3 regions of the Brevibacillus nigriterrae genome follow, and region 1 is predicted to be linked to each of the others. Evidence: riboswitches for the same ligand, from Rfam matches in the RefSeq annotation. Region 1 holds a riboswitch; each other region holds the start of a gene.

Region 1 (4,265 bases):
GAACGAACAGAACACTCCGATTTATCAGTCCAATAATGGAAATGAATTGGATATTATGGCACCAGGTTGGGGAGTTTACACAACGAAAGCAGGCGGGAAATACGGATCCATGAAGGGGACCTCTGCAGCGGCTCCACAGGTTGCTGCCGCTGCGGCCATGATTCTGGCGGAGAATCCATACTATAGCCCACTGGATGTTCGGCAGGTACTATATTATTCTGCAATTAACCTTGGGACAAAAGGCTGGGATGCAAAAACAGGTTATGGCTTGTTAAATGTGGATACGGCTGTTCGGACTTCTGCACCTTCTGACTTCCTTGAGCCCAATAATACGAAATCAATGGCAAAGGCATTCCCGATTGAATCCCAAATCCGGGCAGTTATCAATTCAAGAGATTCAGTCGATTGGTACTATACGGATATCGCTTATGAAGGAAGATTAACGTTTGATACACAAGTATCAACAGGCTCGGTTTCTCCATTGGCTGCAACGTTTTACCGTGAAAGTGATGTGCCTGTTACTTATTATCTGGGGGATAGCGGAACGACTACGGTCACAGTGAAACCGGGAAGATATTACATTAAAATGGTGCGAAGCGGCGGCATGGGTGATTTTAGTTACACAATCACCAGCAGATTCATGGTGTCGGCTGACCGCTACGAAACGAATGACGATCAGAAAAAGGCTCGTCCACTTCCAGTGGGTAATCGGGTGAGTGTTACTGGGAATCTCCATAAACCGAATGATCTGGATTGGTTTTCATACTATGTCAGAGACAACGGGAAAATGAATATTACGGTGTCAGTTGATAACTTGCGTGCGGACCCTGTCGTATATGTGACGAAAGGAAACCAGGGGATCGGCAAGTTTGATTATGGTGAACGAACAAATCCAACTGAACGGGTTAATCTGGATGTATCACCAGGCAAGTATTTTATTCGGGTCAATGATTTTTATGGAAACGCAATCGCGGGCCAATACAAGCTGGATGTTGCCTATACGCCGGAGCGTAAGGACACGAATGAACCGAATGACAATTACCGTCAAGCTACTCGCCTGGGTAACAGTGCCTTGTTGACGGGGACGATTCCTTCCCGAACAGATAGTGACTGGTTTCAATTCCAGGTACCTTCTGAGTCGTATATAACCATTACTGCACCATGGATTCCGGTTCGATCAGGTGTACAAATCAGTCTGTATAATGACCAGAATTTCAACTATGCTTTATTTAATGAAAATGAAGTAGCAGAGTTGTCGGCAAAGAAAAAGCCGATTGGCAAAATGAAATTACAGCGAGGAACGTACTATATCCGACTTACATCTGCAACTGGCTTTAAATATGATACCTATCGGATAACAGTGACAAGGGAAATATTGTACAACGGCTATCGGGATATCAGTTCTCACTGGGCGCGTTCAGATATCTCCTATTTAAGTCGATTGGGAATTGTAAAAGGCTTTGATGACTATGCTTTCAGGCCGAATCAACCGATTACCCGTGCACAGTTTGCCTCCATGTTAATTCGTTCCATCAACCAAAAAGGAACGTATCCATCTCGAGCGGCAACGAATCCTTTTGTTGATTTGAAACGTACACACTGGTCATTTGATGCTATGTCTAAAGCGTACAAGCTTGGAATTTTGCAGGGTTACCCGAATAAACGAATTAAGCCAGATCAATATATTACTCGTGCAGAAATGGCAGTGATGGTTACGAGAGCACGTAACCTTTATACCTACAAACATACTTATTCGTCCTTCGTTGACGTATCAGCAAACCATTGGGCTTCCCCGGCTGTCGAAGCATTGTATGCCAGACGTTGGATACAAGGCTATGAGGATTCGAGATATCGCCCTCAAGGATACGCAAGTCGTGCTGAGATCGTCGTTTTATTAAGAAAAGCGTTTAGCTTGTAGGAGAGGCAGAGGAAAAACACATGAGACTGAATAAAAAAAGTATTTTGATGGCAACTATCCTCGGTATGACTATTTTTGTAGGACAAGTGTGGGCAGATGGGGTAGGAGCCCCTGGCGTTCCGGGTTCATCCGATGATCCTGTTGTGACCAAAAGCTATGTCGATCAAAAAATACAGCAGGTGCTTGGCACAGGTGGCTCAAAATTAGTAGTTGCAGAATTGAAGCCAGGCAAGACGATCTACGGATTCGAAGGGACAGAGTTTATTGTCCGAACGGGAAAAGTGGTATCTGTACCGGGGGTAAATGGCGACGGTCTGACAGATATTACAGCCGGAGCCGATTTGAAGGCAGGAGCACCTGTTGCACCTAATCATTTGTTGCTGATTGCTCGCTCGGATTCAAGGGGACTCCGCCTTGATCCAGGGTATAAAGGGACAGCTCACATCATGGTGCGAGGCAAATTCGAGATACGTTAACCGAGCATAAATGAAGAGGCAAATGCTCATCCTATAATATACAAAAAAAATCCTCAAATAATGACAAACAAATCGTTGACAGGATATGCAAAAAAGATTATTCTATAGTGCGTAATGGATACTCTTATCCAGAGCAGGCAAGAGGGACTGGCCCGATGAAGCCCGGCAACCGTTGAAACGGTGCTAACCAGCAGAATGGAACACCATTCTGGCCGATAAGAGGTTAGGGAACGCATACAAAAAGCACCTTTTCCTCAGTTTCTGGGAAAAGGTTTATTTTTTGGCCGTGAAAGAAACCCGATTCGGCTACCCACACTATTCTTTAAGCATAAAGAAGGAGGTAGGCTCATGTCTTTACAAAAAGGACGTCGTTTGTTCACTTCTGAGTCAGTTACGGAAGGACATCCTGACAAGATTTGCGACCAAATTTCAGATTCAGTACTTGATGCGATTCTTTCCAAGGATCCAAATGCACGCGTAGCTTGCGAAACATCGGTTACAACTGGTTTGGTTCTTGTTGCAGGTGAAATCACTACTAACACGTATGTTGATATTCAAAAACTCGTACGTGAAACCATTCGTGAAATCGGTTATGATCGCGCGAAGTTCGGTTTCGATGCTGACACTTGCGGTGTAATCACTGCAATCGGCGAGCAATCTGCAGACATCGCTCTTGGTGTAGACCAAGCGTTAGAAGCAAAAGAAGGCAAAATGACCGATGCTGAAATCGATGCAATCGGTGCAGGTGACCAAGGTCTTATGTTTGGTTTTGCTTGCAATGAAACGCCTGAATTAATGCCGCTTCCAATCAGCATGGCACACCAATTGGCTCGCCGTCTGACAGAAGTTCGTAAAAACGGAACACTTGAATACCTCCGTCCGGACGGTAAAACACAAGTGACAGTTGAATACGATGGTGACAAACCAGTTCGTATCGATACAATCGTAATCTCTACTCAACACGCTCCAGAAGTTACATTGGAACAAATCAAGGCTGATTTGACTGAACAAGTTATCAAACCTGTAGTTCCAGCTCAATTCCTGGATGCTGAGACAAAATACTTCATTAACCCAACTGGCCGTTTCGTAATCGGTGGACCTCAAGGGGATGCTGGTTTGACTGGTCGTAAAATCATCGTTGATACTTACGGTGGATATGCTCGCCACGGCGGTGGAGCTTTCTCCGGTAAAGATCCAACCAAAGTTGACCGTTCCGGCGCATATGCTGCTCGTTACGTTGCGAAAAACATCGTTGCTGCTGGTCTTGCTGACAAGTGTGAAGTACAAGTTGCGTATGCAATTGGGGTAGCACACCCAGTTTCTATCAGCGTGGATACATTCGGTACTGGTAAAGTTGCTGAAGAAGATTTGGTTACATTGATCCGTAAACACTTCGATCTTCGTCCTGCTGGTATCATTAAGCAATTGGACCTTCGTCGTCCAATGTACAAACAAACGGCTGCTTACGGACACTTCGGACGTAACGATCTGAATGTTCCTTGGGAGCAAACTGACAAAGCAGAAGCATTGAAAAAAGATGCTGCTGAATTAGTAAAATAGGAATTGATTACAGACGCCTAGCCTTCGTGGTTGGGCGTTTTTATTTTGATTGGGCAAAGGTGGTAGTACTGGTGGGTAATACATAAAGGAGATTAACTGTCTTTGTCGAAAAGATTAAGGGAGTATAATGGGGGTTTGTTCATGAAGAATTGGCAGCAAATCTTGATCGCATTCAGCGTTGTCTTCGTGGGTGTTGTTCTAGGTGGCTTGCTCATGCGTGAGCCAGAAGCGCAAAAAAAATTACAGCCTCTGCAACAAAATACCCCTCCACCAACGTCTATGATACAAAGCAATAGTAGTTCAGAATCAAT
Region 2 (4,265 bases), on a different contig from region 1:
CTCGACGGCATAACGGTCGGCGTCTGCTTTCTTTTTCACTTCGGCGTCGTATTGGCGCTCCCTGCGGAGAATTTCCTTTTCTTCCAGCTCGATTTCCTTCTGCTTGCGCACGATGTCAATCTTCATTTCTTCTTCCGTTACCTGTTGTTTGGTCATCACTTCTTGCAGTTTGTACGCCTGGTCGGCTGCTGCTTTGGCTCGGTCTTGTTCCTGTTTGTAGGAAGCGACCTTCAGTTCCTTTTCTTTCTCCGCTTCCGCAATGTTGGTTTCTTTGAGCAATTCCGCTTTACGTGCTTCTTGCTCTGCTTCCGCCTGTTTAATCCGTGCTTCCTTGTCAGCCTCTGCCTGTGAAATGACCGCATCCCGTTTCACCGCAGCAATTTGCGGGATACCCAGAGCAGCTAGATACCCGTTCTTGTCTCGTACATCTTTAATCGTAAAGCTGACAACTGACAAGCCCATCTTCTTGAGGTCTTTGGCAGCAACCGACTGAACTTCCTGAGCAAAACGCTCCCGATTCTTATAAATCTCTTCTACTGTCATGCTGCCGAGGATCGCACGAAGGTAACCTTCCAGCACTTCTTGCGCCTCACCTTGCAGTGCTTCATCCGATTTGCCCATAAACTGCTCGGCAGCGGTTGCGATATCTTCGATGGAACCGCCTACCTTGATAATCGCTACCCCGTCGGCCATGACCGGAACCCCTTGTTCGGTGTAAACTTCCGGCGTTGAGACATCGAGTTTATGGGATAGCAAACTGAGGAAATTCGCTTGTTGGAAAATGGGCAGGATGAACGCACCTCCGCCTCGCACGATCTTCATCTTGCGTCCCGATTCATCCGTCAACACATTCTTGCTTCCGAGATAACTGCCTGTTACGATCATCGCCTGGTCGGCACCGACTGTCTTGTATCTCGCCCAAAAGGCAATACCCAGAACTACCAGCACCGCAAGTACAGCTACGACTGTGATGAGAATCGATGGTTCTGTCAAACGGAACACTCCCTTATCAAATTCTTATATGTGCGGCTTTACGTACAAAACGTGGTCCTTGACTTCCACTACAATCACTTTGGTTCCCTCCGGTATCGGCTCCTTCAACCAGCTTGCAGCCATGTGGTTAGTCGTTCCATTTACCATTGGGATGACAATTTCTCCTAGACTAGTTGCAGGAACCGTCGTCCATACTTCTCCAACCCTGCCCACCAGTTGCATGATGGAGTACCCTGTTGATGTTTCCGCATGATTCATTGGTTCAATCCAGATAAAATACGAAAGAATAGCGATAATGGCACCGCTTAACAAACTTAAGAGAATGGTAGTGAGCGTGGTGAAGGTAGTAAGTCTTGTAAGCAAAAATCCACTTCCCCCAAATACTGTAATCCCGCTCACCAGTGTCAACGGTTGGATAACAGGGATTTGAAAATGATCCAGCCACCCGCCGCTATCTCCAAAGAGCAACGTCACGCAAGCATAAAGCAAACCGAATCCGATACAGATAAGAAAAATCGTATCCAACATGCACGTTTTCACCCTCATTTCTTTTCTACAATGAAACTGCAGTTATCTGAGATGGTGCCTATCCTGTAATACGCATTTTTCTACATAAAGTTTCCAATATTTGTATAAATTTCACTATAGCAAATATTAACTTTTTTATGTTGACAATTCCGACCAGCACGCTTAGAATTAAAACCAATACAAAAATGGATGAATTTTCATAAAACTTAAAAACTCATCAAGAGTGGTGGAGGGACTGGCCCGATGAAACCCGGCAACCGGCATGACAACATGCAAGGTGCTAAATCCTGCAGAATCCAATTGATTCTGAGAGATGAATGTAGCGACCGTTAGTGTATGCGCCTTCCTCTACTCAGAGGAAGGCTTTTTTATTTCCCCATTTATCTAAAGGAGAGATGATGTACATGGCAGACCAACAGTGGAGACCAGAAACGATCGCACTACACGGAGGACAGGAGGTTGATCCGGTAACAGGATCTCGTGCCGTTCCGATTTACCAGACTTCATCGTATGTATTCCGTGATGCCGAGCATGCTGCGAATTTGTTTGCTTTGAAAGAGTTCGGAAATATTTATACTCGCATCATGAACCCTACCCAGGATGTATTCGAAAAGCGAGTTGCGTTACTGGAAGGTGGCGTCGGTGCCCTCGCAACATCGTCTGGTCAGGCAGCCATTACCTTTTCTATCCTGAACATCGCACAGGCAGGCGACGAGGTCGTGTCCTCCAGCAGCTTATATGGCGGAACGTATAATTTGTTTGCCCATACCCTTCCGAAGCTTGGCGTGAAAGTACACTTTGTTGATCAATCCAATCCAGAGAACTTCCGTGAAAAGATTAACGATAAAACGAAAGCTGTATTTATTGAAACAATCGGTAACCCACGTATTAACGTAGCTGATATCTCTGCTATTGCTGACATCGCCCATGAGAACGGCATTCCGTTGATCGTAGACAATACATTTGCTTCACCCATCCTCTGCCGCCCAATTGAACACGGTGCTGATATCGTCATTCACTCCGCTACCAAATTTATTGGCGGACATGGGACTTCCATCGGCGGTATTATCGTAGACTCAGGCAAATTTGACTGGAACAATGGCAAGTTCCCAGGCTTAACCACTCCTGATCCAAGCTACCACGGTGTCGTCTACTCGGAGGCTGTTGGCAACCTGGCATACATCATCAAAGCTCGTGTACAATTGCAACGTGACATTGGTGCTGCCGTATCTCCGTTCAATGCGTTCCTGTTCCTGCAAGGGCTGGAGACACTCCATCTGAGAGTAGAGCGTCACAGCCAGAATGCACTCGCTGTAGCCCAGTTCCTCGCCAGCCATCCGAATGTGGAATGGGTCAACTATCCGGGGCTAGAGACAGACTCCCAGTATCAGTTGGCGAAAAAATACCTGCCAAAAGGGCAAGGCGCCATCCTTACGTTCGGGATCAAAGGCGGCGTAGAAGAAGGCAAGAAGCTGATTGAGAACGTTAAGTTGTTCTCTCATCTGGCTAACGTGGGTGATTCCAAATCGCTGATTATTCATCCTGCGAGCACTACGCACCAGCAACTTACCGAGGAAGCACAGCGTCTTGCAGGTGTAAATCCAGAGTTGATCCGTCTCTCCATCGGTACAGAGGCGATTGAAGATATCCTCGAAGATTTGGATCAAGCATTGAAAGCTGCATTAGCCTAACCAAAACCAGATCGATCCAAAAAAGAGCTTCCCCTTCTCATAAGGGAAAGCTCTTTTCGTTTTACAGGTTATGCTATCTTTATTTTTTAGGTTAATTCGAACGGCTGCCATGTTCTAACACCATGAATTCTTTGGCACAATATGCTTGGTTGCCCACATACACCGTAGCCACGTAAGTTCCGTCGTTCTTCACAGGATAATCAAACGTAGAGAATCTTGCTAAGTAATGAGGTTCATCAACTTTATTATCAAACTTCAGTGTTCCATCTTTCATACTGAACACGTAGCTGACCGTGCCTCCATTCACGCCAGGCCCTGTAACTTCAAGGCGGACATCACTACGAGAGGCAGTTTCCAGTTGTCCTGATGGATCGTGTAGATGAAATTTAATAGGAACCGTCGACTTCTGGTGCAGAGTGAAGTTCTGATTGCTAAACGGAGGTTCGAAGCAGTCTCCATCAGGAATTTGTTGTTCGTGTCCAATCGCTTGAAAATCTAACGAAAATGCAGTTTGTTTTCTCTGAAACTCATTTCCTGCCTCATAAGGAAATTTCGCAACAAATGTAATATTGGCTTTCTGGAAGCTGGCAATCGTCCCCAAGGGGAGTTGATTCAGATCATGAAGAAGCCCTTCATATAGTTTGCCTTTGCTATCAGAAACAGTTAGCACAATTTGATTATAAAGTTCCTCTGAACCTGCTTGCTGGGTAGCACTAACCGAGTAATTAAAGTCAATATTCCCGTTATTTTGAACTTCCATGTTGGAAGTAATCCAATCACCTGGTTTCATATTATCCCCGATTAACAGCTCTGTGGAGGGATTCAAGTCCAGATCGATCTTATAGTTAGTCTCGTATGCTCCTGTACCTGCAAAGGGCTGATTAGCAGATAAAAAGGTGGTTACCCCTAGCAAAACGATTGAGCCGAGGATTAACTTCAACCGATACTTCCTCATACCTATCCCCCCTACTATAGCGACAAGACCAATTCGAAACTATCGTACCATGTAAAAATACCTATACACATCAGTCACGAAGATAGGTTCACCTACAA
Region 3 (4,265 bases), on a different contig from region 1:
CACCCAAGCCGTAATTGGATTTATATACATTTGCGAAGCTGTAAAATCATCAATTGAATCAGGTATTAATACTGTAAAATCTGCTGATGTCTTAACAAATTCCTGCCATGTGCCTTCCCCACGCAAAGGTAACACCCGTTTACCAATAAGATCTCGAGAAGCTAAAGGACCTACATATTCTACAATACCCACTCCTTCATAACCGGGGATATTAGGTAAAGAAATACGATGAGAATAAGCGCCTCTAATTGGAATTAAGTCAGAAGGGTTTATAGGACGTGCTAACATTCGAACAAGGACTTCATTATCTTTTGGTGGTTCTATACTTTTATATTCAATTTTTAATACCTCTTTAGGACTACCGAATTCGTAGAATCTAATACATTTTGCATCCAAAATAATAAGTCTCCTTAATATAAAACAGATTTATTTAATTATACCATCTTGAATTAACCTGCCCTTTAAGGTGGCAAGGCCACCAATATTATGAACCGCACCCCGTCAAGTAGACAGTATAAAAAACAAAAATAACCTATGCGGCCCTGGCCTTGTTTTGTTGAGTGTATTAATACCCCAGATAGATTTAAAAATAGTAGTACAGAAACTTGGATACCGAAACTCCTTTGTTCAATCTGAAACACCCAAATAGCTATTTGAAGGAGTTAGAGATCATGAATGCACTTATTGTCTACGCCCATCCTGAACCAAAGTCTTTTAATGGAGCATTAAAGGATCTTGCCATTACTGTTTTGACAGCAAATGGTCATCAAGTCAAAGTGTCTGATTTGTATGCAATGAAATGAAATGCAAAGCTGTTGCTGACCGCAATGATTTTCTCATTATGGAGAACTCGGAATTTTTAAAATACCAGCTTGAACAAAAGCATGCTTCAAAAACGAACAGCTTTGCCGAGGATATCCGAGAAGAACAAGAAAAACTTCTTTGGGCTGATTTTGTAATCTTCCAGTTCCCATTATGGTGGTACTCTGTCCTAGCTATACTGAAAGGCTGGTTTGATCGAGTCTTTGCTTCAGGTTTTGTTTATGGCAATGAAGTTGGAAGATATGATACGGGTGGACTCAAAGGCAAGAAAGCGATGTTGTCCACTCTCACCGGTTTCTCCACAGAATGCCTATACGCCATATGGAATGGATAGCGATATACACGAGAAGATCCTTTATCATATTAATCATGGGATCCTCTATTTTTCTGGTCTTGAACCTGTTGAACCGTTTATTGCCTGGACTCCCGCACGAGATGAGGAAGCCAGAATTCAATACTTGGAAGGTTACAAAAAGCGTCTTAAACATCTTTCTGAAATACGTTCTATCCCCTATCATCCAAGTTCTCATTTTGATGAGCATCACCAATTGAAACCAGAGTACAGGTAATAGCTATCTTCACTAAAATTTTGTATCCCAGAGAACGAATTCTGGGATATTTTATATTTTTACCAAAGACGAAGTGTCATAATGTCACGAGTTATTACACTATCCTACCCGTTAGCTTAACGCCGTCGCCAGTCTACTACTTTATTATCTAGTCTAAAACTACTAGATATTAACCAAAACTACCTATTACAAAAATGATAACGTTTTCAACACTTCACCGTATAAAATTGATATTGACAATCAGTTTAGTCGGGATTATGATTTGTTTATCCAAAAATTAAATAAACTCTTATCGAGAGAGACTGAGGGATCAGGCCCTATGACGTCCGGCAACCTCCAGCAATGGAACGGTGCCACTTCCTGCAGAATGAAATTCATTCTGAGAGATAAGTCGTTCACTTATTAACGATGCCTCTTTCGAATGAAAGGGGCTTTTGTTTTTGGGTGACGGGCATAAGGAGGCAGTAGATGATTGAAGTAAAAGAGCTGGTGAAAGAATACAACACCAAAAAAGGAACGGTTACAGGAGTAGATCGGGTTTCGTTACAAATCAACAAAGGCGAAATCTTCGGAATCGTCGGATATAGTGGAGCAGGGAAAAGCTCGTTGCTTCGATGCCTGAATCTTCTGGAAAAACCTACGTCCGGACAAATCCTGATCGATGGAATCGAACTGACATCATTAACAGAAAAAGATCTCCGAAATGCGAGACAAAAGATCGGAATGATTTTTCAGCACTTCTATCTAGTCAGCTCCAAAACGGTATTCGAAAATGTGGCGTTTGCCCTGAAGGCAGCACATAAATCAAAAGAAGAAATCGAAGAGAGGGTAAAGGAACTGTTAGAGATGGTCGGTCTTTCGGACAAGTGTGATGTCTATCCGTCACAACTGAGCGGTGGACAGAAACAGCGAGTCGGAATCGCCAGGGCACTTGCCAACAACCCATCTGTTCTGCTCTGTGATGAGGCGACGTCAGCACTCGATCCGAGCACAACCCAATCCATCCTTGCTCTCTTAAAAAAGATCAATCAGGAAATCGGCCTAACCATTGTACTCATTACACATGAGATGGAAGTGGTCAAAGAGATTTGTGACCGCATGGCGATTATGCAGGATGGTCAGATCATTGAACAGGGCCCGGTATATGAGATTTTTGCCAATCCGATCAAGCCATTGACGAAGACCTTTATCAACAGCATCTTGCAGTTTGACTTGCCGGATCACCTGATCAAACAACGAAAAGGCAGAATCATCAAAATTCATTTCAAAGGCTCCATCGCTGAAGAATCAGTTGTGTCTGATGTATTCCAGAAGCATCAGGTGAAAGGAAATATTCTGCATGGAAAAATTGAGTACATACAGAATACGCCACTCGGTATTTTCATCATGGAACTGGTCGGGGAGCAAGCGGAAGTAGAGGGCGCTGTACAATATCTGATTCAGCGGACGAACCATCTGGAGGTGTTGTACGATGCTGTTTGAGACACTGATCGAACTCATTCCAGAGCTGAACAAGGCTTTTTTTGAGACGATTTACATGGTCGGCATCTCGCTTGTAGTGTCTGTCATTGCGGGTCTTCCGCTTGGTGTCATTCTTTTCGTCACCGACCGAGGGTTGTTCCTGGAGAACACTCCTTTGAAAAATGTGATCGGGTTTGTAGTGAACATGGTTCGTTCCATTCCGTTCATCATCCTGCTTGTAGCACTGCTTCCGCTGACCAATCTCATTACGGGAACAACGATTGGGCCCACGGCGGCATCTGTCTCGCTCTCTGTGGCAGCGATTCCGTTTTTCGCCCGATTGGTTGAGACGTCACTGAGAGAGATCGATAAGGGCGTCATCGAAGCAGCGGTTTCCGTAGGGGCATCCCCCTGGATGATCATCAAGGATGTACTCATCCCGGAAGCCCGTCACGGCATCATTCAAGGGATTACGATTACCACGATCAGCTTGATTGCCTATTCTGCGATGGCAGGCATTGTCGGGGGAGGCGGTATCGGTGATTTGGCGATTCGCTTCGGTTACTACCGCTATGACAACACCGTGATGATTACGACGGTCGTGATTTTGATTTGTCTGGTTCAGTTGATTCAGTATGGCGGTGACTTCATCGCCAGAGTTGCAAATAAACGGTCATGACCGTTTATTTGCTGACCGCGAGCGGTCACATCAACCTTCATGAAAAACGTCGAGACGTTTTTCACAGAAAACGATAATTACAACATTCTAGGAGGCACACAAAATGAAAAAGTTTCAATCATTGCTCTTATCTCTCACTTTGATCCTATCCGTTGGTTTGCTTGCTGCTTGTGGTGGCGAAAAACCTGCCGCTAGTGGAGGTACCGCTTCGAAAGAATTAAAAATCGGAGCAACCGCAGGCCCATACAGCGACATGGTAACGAAAGCGATCAAGCCGCTTTTGGAAAAGAAAGGCTACACCGTGAATGTAGTAGAATTCAACGACTATGTGCAACCGAATCTTGCATTGTCTAAAGGTGATCTGAACGCCAACCTGTTCCAACACAAAATCTATCTGGAGAAATTTGCGGCTGAACATAAACTGGAGCTCTCTGAATTGATCTCTGTGCCAACTGCTCCAATGGGCATCTACTCCAAAAAGTTCAAGTCTCTTGAAGAAGTGGCAGATGGCAGTGCAATTGCAATTCCGAATGACCCGACGAATGCAGCACGTGCGTTCCTGATTTTGCAAGACGCTGGTTTGATCAAGCTTGATGCTTCTGCTAATCCGCTTACTGTATCTGAGAAAGATGTACAGGAAAACGTGAAAAACCTGCAATTCAAACCAATTGAAGCAGCACAGCTTCCACGCACCGTAGACAGTGTTGATTTGTCTGCTGTCCCAGGTAACTTCG

Evidence for each region. A riboswitch is a leader RNA that binds a small molecule or an ion and turns the genes downstream of it on or off. The one in region 1 is predicted to bind S-adenosylmethionine.
Region 2: another riboswitch for S-adenosylmethionine. It lies ahead of ACPW7N_RS07430 (homocysteine synthase); the one in region 1 lies ahead of metK (methionine adenosyltransferase).
Region 3: another riboswitch for S-adenosylmethionine. It lies ahead of ACPW7N_RS04310 (methionine ABC transporter ATP-binding protein); the one in region 1 lies ahead of metK (methionine adenosyltransferase).

Annotation. Positions count from the first base shown of each region.
Region 1 covers NZ_JBNCMT010000005.1:94,709-98,973, reverse strand. The annotation lists gene ACPW7N_RS05455 (S8 family peptidase) at 1-1,918, shown strand, start outside; gene ACPW7N_RS05450 (hypothetical protein) at 1,939-2,394, shown strand; SAM riboswitch class I at 2,516-2,616, shown strand; gene metK (methionine adenosyltransferase) at 2,743-3,954, shown strand; gene ACPW7N_RS05440 (polysaccharide deacetylase family protein) at 4,096-4,265, shown strand, end outside.
Region 2 covers NZ_JBNCMT010000007.1:126,975-131,239, reverse strand. The annotation lists gene ACPW7N_RS07440 (flotillin family protein) at 1-993, opposite strand, end outside; gene ACPW7N_RS07435 (NfeD family protein) at 1,018-1,521, opposite strand; SAM riboswitch class I at 1,733-1,841, shown strand; gene ACPW7N_RS07430 (homocysteine synthase) at 1,926-3,212, shown strand; gene ACPW7N_RS07425 (hypothetical protein) at 3,304-4,167, opposite strand.
Region 3 covers NZ_JBNCMT010000004.1:80,628-84,892, reverse strand. The annotation lists gene ACPW7N_RS04325 (zinc-dependent alcohol dehydrogenase family protein) at 1-396, opposite strand, end outside; gene ACPW7N_RS04320 (NAD(P)H-dependent oxidoreductase) at 672-803, shown strand; gene ACPW7N_RS04315 (NAD(P)H-dependent oxidoreductase) at 800-1,156, shown strand; SAM riboswitch class I at 1,678-1,784, shown strand; gene ACPW7N_RS04310 (methionine ABC transporter ATP-binding protein) at 1,860-2,873, shown strand; gene ACPW7N_RS04305 (methionine ABC transporter permease) at 2,863-3,531, shown strand; gene ACPW7N_RS04300 (MetQ/NlpA family ABC transporter substrate-binding protein) at 3,635-4,265, shown strand, end outside.